4 regions of the Ureibacillus endophyticus genome follow, and region 2 is predicted to be linked to each of the others. Evidence: riboswitches for the same ligand, from Rfam matches in the RefSeq annotation. Region 2 holds a riboswitch; each other region holds the start of a gene.
The links. A riboswitch is a leader RNA that binds a small molecule or an ion and turns the genes downstream of it on or off. The one in region 2 is predicted to bind cobalamin.

Region 1 (3,155 bases), 1.1 Mb from region 2:
CGTACTAAGTGAGGAACAACAAGTCCAACAAATCCAATTGACCCAGAAACAGCTACTGCTGAGCCGGTCAATAAAGACGCACCTACTAATATAAAAGCTTTTCCTCTTTTTACATTCACACCAATATGATCGGCAGTTTCCTCCCCAAGAGCTAACGCATTTAGTTCACGATAATGATAAAATAAAATAATCGATCCAATTATCATGAATGGAATAATGAGTTGAACGTATTCCCACCCTCTCATACCGACACTTCCATATAACCAATAAATAATTTGTGTCATAACATCTCTGTCACCTAATGAAATAATGAGGGAAACAAGTGCACCAATAAAGGAGCTAACAATAATACCGGCTAAGATAATCGTTTCAATTGCCAAACTTCTACTACTTAATTGCACTAACCCAAATACAACAAGTAGAGTAGTTAAACCACTTACGATGGCAACTACTGGCAGTGTAAAACTACCTAAACCAATAATAGATACTTGGAAAAACAAAACAAGAACCGCGCCAAGTGAGGACCCGGATGAAACTCCAATGGTATAAGGATCTGCTAATGGGTTACGTAATAGCCCCTGGAAAGCTGCCCCTGCTAGTGCTAAAGAAGCACCAACACAAAAAGCAAGAACGACACGGGGCAAACGGATATTCCAAATAATCATTTCTTCATTTTTCGGAATAACTTGTAGCCAACCCATACCCAATGTTTTTTCTGAAATGATATGTAAAATTGTTGCTATTGGTACTGTCACACTACTTAAAAATAAGCCAAGAAGGCCCGTACAAAGTAGGAGCCCTCCGCTAAAAATGTATAACCAAATTGTTTTATTGTTTAAAAATTTCCGGATAGATAAGTTTTGCAAGTGTCTCGACTCCTTCAATTAAACGAGGACCAGGTCTTGTAACCGTATCGTTATCAACGTCAAATACCTCTCCGTTTTTTACAGCAGGTACTTCCGCCCATCCTTCCCGCGCAAGCACTTGTTCACTTGGATTGTCAATATAGTATCCATACGTTGTAATAATGGCATCTGGATTTAATTTAACGATTTCCTCTTCGTTTAATTTCACCCAACCTTCTTGGTCTTCGGCAACATTTGTTGCTTGAATTGACTCAAGCATTTCGTGCATAAATGTATTTTTACCTGTTGTAAAAATATCTGGAGCTGGTGAAACTTCTACCCAAACACGTTTTTTCTCTTTCACTGAAGCTATTGCCTTATCTTTGATTGCTTGGTGACGATCTTTCATGTCCGTAATAATTTCTTCTGCTTTATCACTTGTACCCGTAGCAGTACCAATCATTTTAATTTTCTCGTAAACATCATCAAATGAACTTGCACTTCCAACTACGATGACTTTAATTCCTGCATCTTCAAATTGTTGCAATACTTTTGGATGGGTATTGTAGTGATAATCTGTTACAAGCGCCATATCTGGCATTAAACTTAAAACAAGCTCTGCATTAATATCTTGTCCACCAACTTTTTGAATGTTGGCTGTTTCAGCTGGATAGTTACAATAATCTGATACACCAATAATTTTATCTCCAAGCCCTAATGCAAAGGCAATTTCTGTATTACTTGTTTGAATGGAAACAATTGATTCAGGTGCTTTTTCAATCGTTATTTCCCTATTTGCATCATCTGTTATCGTTACTGGGAACACATTTCCCGATTTCTCATTAGCTTCTTCAGTTGCGTTTGTATCCGCGTCATCTTGTGTGTTAGTATCGTCCGTACCACACCCTGCAAGTAACCCAATACTTAACAGTAGAAACGCGGTGAACAGTCCCAACTTTTTGAAAATCTCTTTCATTTCAAATTCCTCCTTCTACGTTAGAACAATAAAAAAAACGCCATCCCTCTTGGAAAGCGTTTTGTAAAAAGGCAGTTTATGTAGAAGTATATAACCAAAAATTAAGTTCGGTTACCTGCGCTTTAAACATTCCTTTCCTCGAGGAAGTTTAAACTACATAATAGGCAGGTCTCCTGACTTACGAATCAACAGTCGGTTACTCCTTCCCATGTTATAAAACACAGTGGATATTGCGTAACCTTCCTACTCGCTTACAGTGGCGGGACCGTGTTGGATTTACACCAACTTCCCTCTTAGTCTTAAATCATTCTTAATCGAATATTTAAGAAACCTATATGTATCGTATTCATTTTTGTTCTAAAGTGAAGTATAGTTGATAGCGACGTATTTGTAAATGTCAGAAAAAATTTACTTCCAAGTTATTTTTCCCTTTCCTCCAACCATTCTTTATATTCATGTTCGAGGTATTCATCCGTTTTTACAACTGTCCATTGGTCGCTTTTCTTTTGCAAATTAACTTCTATCAAGTATTCCCCACCTGCTTCATCGAAGTCTTTTTTCACATAGGAAATGCTACCATGTACTAGTATAATTACTTCTTGCTCGTTAATCCTTTTAACTTTAATTGGTTCGTAGCTTTCAATACTATAGTTAGCATCTATAACATCATCCATCGAATCAATTTCGTCTTTTTCGATATTAATTCCCGTCTTCTGATCGATATTATTTTTTAAATCCGGATATCTATCCCAAAGCAAGTTTACGTCGTGATTTAATACAGCTTGTGTTCTATAGTACATATATTCTCGAATCGACTTTACATATGTAGTGTATTCTGATGTCTCTGGTTCAACGAATTCTTCTTTTCCTAAATTTGACTTTAAATCTTCTGGAAGTGAAATAGGATCTGAACACCCACATAAGAAAACTACTAGACTGCTAACGGCTAAAAGTTTTTTCATATTCGATACCTCACATTCCCTCTTAATATCTCTATTAATGTAATTGCCAGATTTGGTATTAGTTTCAAATATATCTTTTTTTCATTTTACTATAACATGTTTACGGAACGGTATTCTATCCACCTCCGTCTAACTGATAAAAACAAAAATGAGGAATTAAAAATGCATGCTAAATTAATACATTTAAAATCCCCCACCATCCAGGAAGTGAACCATGCGACAAAGGAAGAACAACTGGAATGGTTAATGGAACAGTATGGGGACTTAGTAATGAGACTGGCCTTTACGTATGTAAAAGAAAAACAAATTGCAGAAGATATTTCGCAGGAAGTATTTATAAGTTGTTACAAGCACCTTCAAAATTTCGAACAA
Region 2 (3,155 bases):
GGTACATAATGTTCTGTTGTTAGTTGTTATATGTCTCGAATTGAAAGGTATTTATCTTTATCTTTAAGATTAAAGGGTGCATTTATTGAATATCATTATAGGTAGTATAAAAACAAAAAGGGGTTGGGACAAAACTAAAAAGACATTATTTTTCTAACTTGAAAAATGGTGTCTTTTTGATCTGAAGAACGTGGATTTCCATTCCGTGTGGACGCTTTCCGCGGGCATGGCCTCAACTAATTTTTGCCGTCAATGGCCGGCGAAAATGGATTTTCGGCTCAGTGCTCCTGTCGCTTACGCTTTCGTCGCAAATAAATTTGCTATTCCCGCAGGAAGCTTGGCTCTGTAGCGAAAGGCGAATGCCGTCAGCTACACTTAGCCACACTCCATTCCAATCAACTTTTTCTTAATAGCAGATTTTCATCACTATATTTCTAAATAAATTTTAAAAACCACCTTTTGTCCCAAACACTAAGTCGAGTCCAATCTAATTAGCTGCCTTGTCAAATTGATTTTGATCATCTAATACAGAACTATCATATGCAATTAGCGTTACATCTAATTTTTCCTCTAGCTGTTTTATTTCTTTGAGTTGCTGTTCATTTAAATCAGCAAATTTTGTTTTTTCCAAAATCATCACATCCTTTTTCGTAAGTACTGTTACAAGTGTGGAAAATTTGCTAAAAATCTATACTTGATATTTACAATTGAAAGAGCAGTTGGATTAATTATTATTTTTTATTTTATACAAAAACTATAAATAGAATTTAGTAATATTATGGTTTTGAAAGTTTTCTGATGTTTCTCTTTGGATTCAAATAATAAGGTGTTTTACACAATATTTACTTAAGCAATAAAAAATTGTTTCTATTTATAGAATAGTATGGTACTTTATTAATTAATTTAATAAATATGCAATTTAAATAAGTGCTCTTATTACGTAAGAGTTAAAAGGGAAACTAGTGAAAATCTAGTACAGCCCCCGCTACTGTAATGGCTGATGAAACTACAACATACCACTGAGAAATCGGGAAGGTGTAGGAGTAAGATGATGCTTAAGTCAGGAAACCTGCTTATTTAAACGATACTTACTTTTCGGAGGGAAAAGTACAGGCGAAACCTTGTGTTTTTGTGTTTTTTTATACTTTTGTATGTAAATTTCACGTGCCCGTACCTACCTGTTAAAGGTGAGTACGGGCATTTTTTATTGTAAATCGGAGGGTGTTTGGATGCAAAAAGGAAAAATCTTTGTTGTCGGCTTCGGACCTGGAGATAGGGATCATATTACAAAGCGCGCTGTAGATGCACTTCAACAAAGTGATCACATAATGGGTTATAAGACGTACGTTGAATTAATTCGGCATTTAGTAACTGCAAAAACCATTGTAAGCACGGGAATGACAGAGGAAGTTTCACGAGCACAACAAGCAGTGAAGCAAGCAGAGGCAGGAAATATTGTATCTGTTATTTCAAGTGGTGATTCGGGTGTGTATGGAATGGCAGGACTTGTATATGAAGTGCTGATTGAAAAAGGTTGGACAGAAGCAACAGGAATAGAAGTTGAAGTGGTTCCAGGTATTTCGGCTATCAACTCTTGTGCAAGTTTACTTGGAGCCCCTGTGATGCATGACTCTTGCACTATTAGTTTAAGTGACCACTTAACTCCGTGGACAGTTATTGAAAAGCGTATTGAAGCAGCCGCTATGGCAGATTTTGTAATCGCCTTTTACAATCCGAAATCAGGGCGTAGAACACGTCAAATTGTAGAAGCACAGCAGATTTTATTGAAGTATCGCTCATCTGAAACACCAGTCGGTTTGGTGAAAAGTGCTTATCGCGAGAATCAGAATATTGTGCTAACGAACTTAGCAGAGATGTTAGAACATGATATAGGGATGTTAACAACGGTTGTAGTAGGGAACTCATCGACATTCTTTTATGATAATAAAATTATTACACCCCGTGGCTATCAACGTAAATATACCCTTGGAGAGGAAAAGCAAATTTGGAAACCTCACCAACGTTTGAAAAAAGAAGCAGAACCATGGGCACTTGATCAAGAAACAGGAGTAGCGAAATCAGGCTTTGAAAGAATTGAGCCTATAAAAAAAAACTTAATTAACAACCAGTCTGTGAAAACGGCTGGAATCGCAACATTAGAAACAAATTTAAAATCCCAATCAAAATTCGAACAAACTCAAAATAATATTTCATCACTTGAAATGGCAAGAATGGCTTTAGCTTGTATTACAAAGGAACCAGTAAAGTCAGAATTTTTAGTGCAACAATCGATTGAATCGATTTTTGAGTTTGCGATTTCCCCTGGGGTTGCAAACAAAGTGATTACTCCTAAGCAAATGCAGGTGATTGCTGAGATAGTTGGGGAAAACGGTACATTTGAATACACACCAGATCATCGTTTCTATGTGAAGATTCCAACTGAAAATCCAGAATTCATAGTAAATAGATTACGTGAAACAGGATTGTATGTTCTTCCAATTGGAGACGTACTAAATGTAAAAGCATGCGATTTTTGCAATGGGGAAAAAGCTGATTCCATTCCATATGCTGAAGAAATTATGGATTCACTTGGTGGTATGAAGTTACCGAAAGAATTACATGTAGGCTTTAATGGCTGTGGGATGGCTTGCTATCGTGCGGTGTTTGATGATATTGGAATTGTTTATCGTAAAAAGAAATTTGATTTATTTATTGGATCAAAACCAGTAGGAAGAACAGCTCATGCTGCACAACCTGTTGCAGAGGGAATCGCACCTGATGCATTGATACCATTGCTAACCAAAATCATTGAGGAATATAAACAAAACGCACATCCCAATGAACGTTTATTTAAATATTTTAAACGGGTGAAAAAAATTGGACAGTTTGAATATCAAGATATGAGCTGCAAAATTAAGATTGAAGAGGCACCATGTGGCGATTAGGAGGGGTGGCATGATTTTATTTCTCGCAGGGACAAGTGATGCACGTGAACTTGCAATGGAACTTCAAAAACAGGGACATAAGTTATTGGCGACTGTTGTTACAACTTCTGCAGCTGATAGTTTAAGAGATGCCGGTATTGACTATCACGTAGGTCGACTATCAGTAGAAGATATGGTGACCTTAATTCATGAAAAAAAGGTGACAACGAT
Region 3 (3,155 bases), on a different contig from region 2:
AAATTAATGAACGAAGCAGGCGTGAAGTTTGCTATCTTAGGGAATAAAGAGAAAAACTCTGGTGACACACCACGCCGTTTAGGAAATGAGTTTTTATTCCAAGAACTAGCTACTTCTAACATTGAAGAATTTGAAAAGTATGAAGTCACTAAAATCGTTACAATCGACCCACATGCTTATAACATTTTCAAAAATGAATACGCTGACTTCGGTTGGCAAGGTGAAGTACTACACCATACCGAATTATTGTATGACCTAGTGAAGCAAGGTCGCTTACAGATGAACCATCGAGTGGAAGAGACAATTGTCTTCCATGATTCTTGTTACTTAGGTCGATACAATGACGTATTTGATCCACCACGTGAAATCTTACGTTCAATTCCAGGTGTTAACTTAGTAGAAATGGAACGTAATCGTGAAAACGCGATGTGTTGTGGAGCTGGTGGTGGCTTAATGTGGATGGAAGATCATGTTGGTACACGTATTAACATAGCGCGTACAGAACAAGCATTACAAACAAATGCATCCGTCATTTCATCTGGTTGCCCATTCTGCTTAACAATGCTTACAGATGGAACAAAAGCAAAAGAAGTAGAAGACACGGTAAGCACATTTGACATTGCAGAAATTTTAGAACGTGCCGTATTTGGTACGTCTGTAGAAACAGTAGAAAGGAGTAGTCAAGATGGAGTACTCGTTTAAAATTCAGTTTGGCGACACAGACCCAGCCGGTATAGTCTACTACCCCAACTATTATCGCTGGATGGACAACGCAACCCATGAATTATTTAATACCATCAATTATCCTACTCGAAGTTTAAAAGAAAAAAACATTGTTACCCCTTTGCTTGAAGCGAATTGTGTGTTCAAATCCCCTGGCTATTATCATCACACAATTACGATTCAAACGGACGTAGAGTACGTGAAAAGTAAAGTATTTAAGCTACGTCATACATTTTATGACAATGATACCCTATTAGCGGAAGGTTATGAAGTTCGTGCATGGGTAAGTATTGAAAATGAGCAATTAAAAGCTACAACGATCCCTGATGATATAAGAACTGAGTTAGAAAAATTAATAAAAGTAAACGTGTAAATTTACTCTCCCCTTAAAAGTAAATTTGCGCTCCCCTAATATATTAAAAAACACCTTTTATCGTTTAAATACTCTAAAGGAGGATACTATGTTCAATACATGAGCATATATCCTCTTTTTCATTTTACCTACATAGAAGAGATATAGGAGAAACTCGTAACGATATAATACTTAAAAGATGTCAAAATAAAGGAGATTAGCATGAACAAATTTAGTTTATTGAACAGGTTTACGGTACAAGAAAGCGAAAAAGAAAACATGATTAATATTTTATTAGAAGCAGCACAATCAATAAAGAATCTAGATGAATGTGAAATCTATCTGGTGAATACTTCTGAAAATGAACCAAATACCGTTTATGATTTTGAAGTATGGACTAATGAAAGTGCTCATCAAGCATCTCTTAGTCTTGAGGTTACTCAAACATTAATAAGTCTTGCGAAACCCATCATTACTGGCATGGAAAGAATCAGTACCCTAACAACATTAGGTGGAAAAGGTATTTCATCTATTTAAGAAAAATTCATCTACTCTATTTTTCTCACTCTTGACGAATAGTGATCTTCGGCGTAAATTATATTTAACTGCATAAAAGTATTAGGTGCCCGATAAGGGAGAATAGGGAATAAAGTGTAAATCTTTAGCGGTCCCACCACTGTAAAAGTGAGTTTCATAGAAAAATGCCACTAGAAATATTCTGGGAAGGCTTTATGAAATGTTGAACTTGAGCCAGGAGACCTGCCTAACTACTTAGAATCATATAGACGATGGAAAAGTCTGTAGTTTATTTGTTATGGAATAAACTGCAGGCTTTTTTTATTTGACTATTTACAAAAAGGAGAATGAAACGATGGAATTATTACAACAAACATTACAACAAATTCAAGCGGTAGACCAAGACATGATGGTAAAAGCAAGAGAACGTGTGGATGCCCTTAGTAAACCACCACAAAGTCTAGGAAAATTAGAATCTCTTGCGGTTCAACTATCTGGCATTACGGGAGAGCTATTCCCTAACATTGATCAAAAGGCCATGATTGTAATGGCTGGCGATCATGGCGTTTATGAGGAAGGCGTTACAAATAATCCACAAAACGTAACGGTGTTTCAAACATTAAGTTTTCCTAAAGGCTTAACAGGTGTATGTGCCATCGCCAAAATTACGAACGCAAAAGTCGTAACGGTCGATGTTGGTGTGAAAGAAGATCTTCCAACTGATGCAGGTGTCTTGATTAAGAAAGTAAAATATGGTACAGACAATATGGCAAAAGGTCCTGCCATGACAAGAGAAGAAGCCATCCGTTCCATCGAAGTCGGTATCGAAGTTGCAACAGAACAAATTAAAAATGGCATTAACCTACTTGGTACTGGTGAGATGGGAATCGGCAACACAACACCAAGTGCAGCCATTTTATCCGTTATCCATAATTGCGATCCCCTTAAAGTAACAGGATTCGGTGCTGGTGTTGGTGCTGGTGGCATTGAGTACAAAGCAGAGGTAATTCGTAAAGCAATCGCGTTAAACAAACCAAACCCTCAGGACCCTATCGATATTTTAGCGAAAGTCGGTGGTTTAGAAATTGGGGGTATGGCTGGTGTGATTCTAGCAGCTGCCGCAAATCGTGTGCCAGTTGTAATCGATGGTTATATCTCGACAATCGCTGCGTTAATTGCCTACAAACTTGAACCAAACGTAAAGGAATACATCATCCCTTCTCATATGTCGGAAGAACCTGGTGCAAAAATTGCGGCTCAATTACTAGACATTGAACCAATGTTACAGATGAACATGCGTCTAGGCGAAGGTTCGGGTGCAGCTCTAGCCTTCCCTATTCTAGATGCGGCTTGCTCAATGATGAAAAACATGGCAACTCTTGAAGAATCGATGCTTCTTTTAAGTAAATAAATAAATGACCCCGTAAACGTTATTAATCTAACATTTACGGGGTCATTTTTAAAATTCCGTATCTAAATCTTCTCGTTTTAGCTTTTCACGAGCTGCTTGGGAGAAGAAGGATGCCTTTGAAATACCTGTTTTCTCGCAATATTCACTAATAGC
Region 4 (3,155 bases), 650 kb from region 2:
AAAAGCTTATGTAACGGTAGATAATGATATTTTATTATTCCGTCCAGAACGTAATTTTGCTCGTCTTAATCATTCAAATGATCGTTTATGTATTCCAAAAATTGACGAAGAGTATGCATTAGAGGCTTTAAAACAATTAGTGAATGTGGACCGTGAATGGGTACCAAGTGCTCCAGGTACTTCTCTTTATATCCGTCCATTTATTATTGCAACAGAAGAACATTTAGGAGTACATCCTGCAAAAAATTATAAATTTATAATCATCATGTCTCCATCAGGCTCTTACTATAAAGAGGGAATTAACCCAGTAAAAATTATGGTAGAGCAACAATTTGTTCGTGCCGTAAAAGGTGGTACTGGTGAAGCGAAAACTGGTGGTAACTATGCAAGTGCACTAAAAGGTCAAGAAATTGCAGATCGTGAAGGGTACTCTCAAACATTATGGTTAGATGGTAAAGAAAACCGTTATGTTGAAGAAGTTGGTAGTATGAACATCTTCTTTAAAATTAACGGAACAGTTATTACTCCTGAATTAAACGGTAGTATTTTACCTGGTATTACTCGTGACTCAATGATCCAAGTATTAAAATCAAAAAATATTCCGGTTGAAGAACGCCGTATTTCTATTGATGAAGTTGTAGAAGCTCACAATAACGGAACTTTAGAAGAAGTTTTCGGAACAGGGACAGCAGCGGTTATTTCACCAGTTGGCGAGTTAAAATATTTAGAAGTAAAATATATCATTAACAATGGCGAAATCGGTGAAGTTTCTCAAATGTTATATGATACATTAACTGGCATTCAAACAGGAAAAATTGAAGATACTTTTGGGTGGACAATTCGTTTATAAAATAGTGGAATCGTAGCTACTAACAAAGGTAGCTGCGATTTTTTTTATAGAGGAGAATATTCAAAATTAAAAAGGCGAGCACAAAGATCTCACCTTTTTCTAAACTATTCTCTTTTATTCGATTGTTGATCTTTATCGTGGTTTGTTGCATTGTTTTTATTCTTTACTTTAGAATCAAATTCTTCTGCAATTTCTGCCGTGTTATCTTCTGGGTTATCTTGATGACTTGTAGTGTTTCTGTGTAAGTGTTTATAAGTTTCAAATGGATTATGATTTCGTTCATTCAGCGTTTTTTTATTATTTCTATTTCTACTCAAGCTGCTCACCTCCTAATGGTTAAGGTGTGCATTGATGAAAATTTTATGCTTTTCAATTTGTTCACTATAATATACCTAAAATACCATTTACAGAGGTAACTAACTCTGATACACTTAACATCAGTAATAAAAACTATATATTGTGTTCGTTTTTAATTGGTACTACTACATGTAGTTTAATAGGGAAGCCGGTGAGATTCCGGCGCTGTCCCCGCAACTGTAAAGCTGACGAAGATTCAATTACCACTGTGCATTTTGCATGGGAAGGGAATCCGCGGATGAAGCGAAGCCAGGAGACCTGCCAAGTAAAAACACTCAAAACATTTCTTCGGGGATTGAGAAATGGAGACGGTACCATTTTTACATCAATCGTTTCCATTTTATTGCTATCTCTTTTCGAAGAGGTAGCTTTTTTTATTTCCCCTTTACGAAAAGGAGAGGGATTAAATTGATGAAACTTTATACAAAAACAGTATGTCCAAAATGCTTATGGATTAAATCAGAACTCATACGAGCAGGAATAGCCTTTGAAACTATTAACATCGACCATGATGAATGCGCAAAAGAAAAGATACTTGATGCCGGTTTTCTAACCGTACCAGTAATCGAAATGGATGGTTTATTTTCTGGTAATCTCAATGACATAATGAGCAAAATCGAGCTGAGTATTTCGTGATTGTCTTTGCAAGTCGTACCGGAAATGTTCGGTATATTGCCTCAAAATTAAACGGCGATAAACAAGAAATTAAAGAAGGTTTAGTACTACAACAACCATATTTATTAATGACCTATACCGATGGATTAGGACAAATACCTGAAAAAGTTGCGAGGTTTTTAGCGAGGAATGCTCAACATTGTAAGGGTGTTGTTGTCAGTGGCAATCGAAATTTCGGTAATAATTTTGGCGTTGCAGGAGATAAAATTGCATCCCTTTACACCATTCCATTAGTTAGAAAAATTGACTTGCGCGGATATCCTGCAGACTACGAAGCTATCCAACTGTTTTATGAAATGAGGGTTTTGAATGAAATCATACTTGAAACTAAATAATGAAGTGCTGAATCAATATAGTCGAACAGGTTTATTAGAATTAGAAAAAGATCGAGAAGCAACCCGACGTTATTTTTTAGAGTACGTAAATGTGCGTTTACGTTATTTTATTGATATAGAAGAAAAGATTCGATATTTAGTAGATGAAGGATATTATGAACGTGAATTTTTGGATTTATACGATATAAATTTTATTAAAAAATTGTATAAAAAAGCCTATGAATATAACTTCCGGTTTCCTTCGTTTATGAGTGCAAGCAAGTTTTATGACGCGTATGCCATGAAAAGTAGAGATGGGGAAGAAATACTAGAAAAATATGAAGATCGTATTGTTATTATCGCTCTCTATTTAGCGCAAGGAGATAAAGAACTTGCAGAAAGAGCAGTAGAAGCAATTATGGAAGCTTACCAACCAGCCACACCAACTGCATTAAACAGTGGGAAAAAGGCAAGGGGAGAGCTTGTTAGTTGTTTTAAATTATCAATGGACGACACGATGAATAGCATCGCTGAAAATATTGGCTATTGTTTAGAACTTTCACGACTAGGTGGAGGGGTTGGGGTTAATTTAACAGATTTACGACCATTAGGCGACCCGATTAAAGGAATCATAAACCGAGCAAGTGGGGTCATACCGGTAGCAAAACTGTTGGAAAATTCCTTTAGTTACTCCAATCAACTTGGACAACGGAATGGTTCGGGGGTCGCCTATTTAAATATATTCCATGGGGATATCGAAAGCTTTATTTCATCAAAAAAACCAAATGCCGATGATAAAATTCGTCTAGCTACTTTATCCACAGGTATTATCATTCCAAATATATTTTTTGAGTTAATGAAAAGAGATAAAGATATCGTTTTATTTAGTCCTTATGATATTTATAGAGAATATGGTAAAAGAATGTCTGAAATCTCGATAACAGAAATGTATTATGAAT

Region 1: linked by a shared signal. The riboswitch ahead of NKR20_RS01735 (ABC transporter substrate-binding protein) and the one ahead of cobJ (precorrin-3B C(17)-methyltransferase) in region 2 are both predicted to bind cobalamin.
Region 3: linked by a shared signal. The riboswitch ahead of cobT (nicotinate-nucleotide--dimethylbenzimidazole phosphoribosyltransferase) and the one ahead of cobJ (precorrin-3B C(17)-methyltransferase) in region 2 are both predicted to bind cobalamin.
Region 4: linked by a shared signal. The riboswitch ahead of NKR20_RS10110 (glutaredoxin family protein) and the one ahead of cobJ (precorrin-3B C(17)-methyltransferase) in region 2 are both predicted to bind cobalamin.

Annotation. Positions count from the first base shown of each region.
Region 1 is NZ_JAMYWW010000001.1:350,545-353,699, reverse strand. It holds gene NKR20_RS01740 (FecCD family ABC transporter permease) at 1-866, opposite strand, end outside; gene NKR20_RS01735 (ABC transporter substrate-binding protein) at 829-1,821, opposite strand; cobalamin riboswitch at 1,968-2,170, opposite strand; gene NKR20_RS01730 (hypothetical protein) at 2,241-2,783, opposite strand; gene NKR20_RS01725 (sigma-70 family RNA polymerase sigma factor) at 2,946-3,155, shown strand, end outside.
Region 2 is NZ_JAMYWW010000001.1:1,409,959-1,413,113, forward strand. It holds gene NKR20_RS06855 (hypothetical protein) at 488-631, opposite strand; cobalamin riboswitch at 909-1,091, shown strand; gene cobJ (precorrin-3B C(17)-methyltransferase) at 1,230-2,945, shown strand; gene cobK (precorrin-6A reductase) at 2,956-3,155, shown strand, end outside.
Region 3 is NZ_JAMYWW010000002.1:95,138-98,292, forward strand. It holds gene NKR20_RS18780 (heterodisulfide reductase-related iron-sulfur binding cluster) at 1-702, shown strand, start outside; gene NKR20_RS18785 (acyl-CoA thioesterase) at 686-1,096, shown strand; gene NKR20_RS18790 (putative quinol monooxygenase) at 1,316-1,612, shown strand; cobalamin riboswitch at 1,679-1,856, shown strand; gene cobT (nicotinate-nucleotide--dimethylbenzimidazole phosphoribosyltransferase) at 1,947-3,002, shown strand; gene NKR20_RS18800 (hypothetical protein) at 3,051-3,155, opposite strand, start outside.
Region 4 is NZ_JAMYWW010000001.1:2,063,579-2,066,733, reverse strand. It holds gene NKR20_RS10120 (branched-chain amino acid aminotransferase) at 1-850, shown strand, start outside; gene NKR20_RS10115 (hypothetical protein) at 955-1,167, opposite strand; cobalamin riboswitch at 1,308-1,487, shown strand; gene NKR20_RS10110 (glutaredoxin family protein) at 1,619-1,843, shown strand; gene nrdI (class Ib ribonucleoside-diphosphate reductase assembly flavoprotein NrdI) at 1,840-2,217, shown strand; gene nrdE (class 1b ribonucleoside-diphosphate reductase subunit alpha) at 2,192-3,155, shown strand, end outside.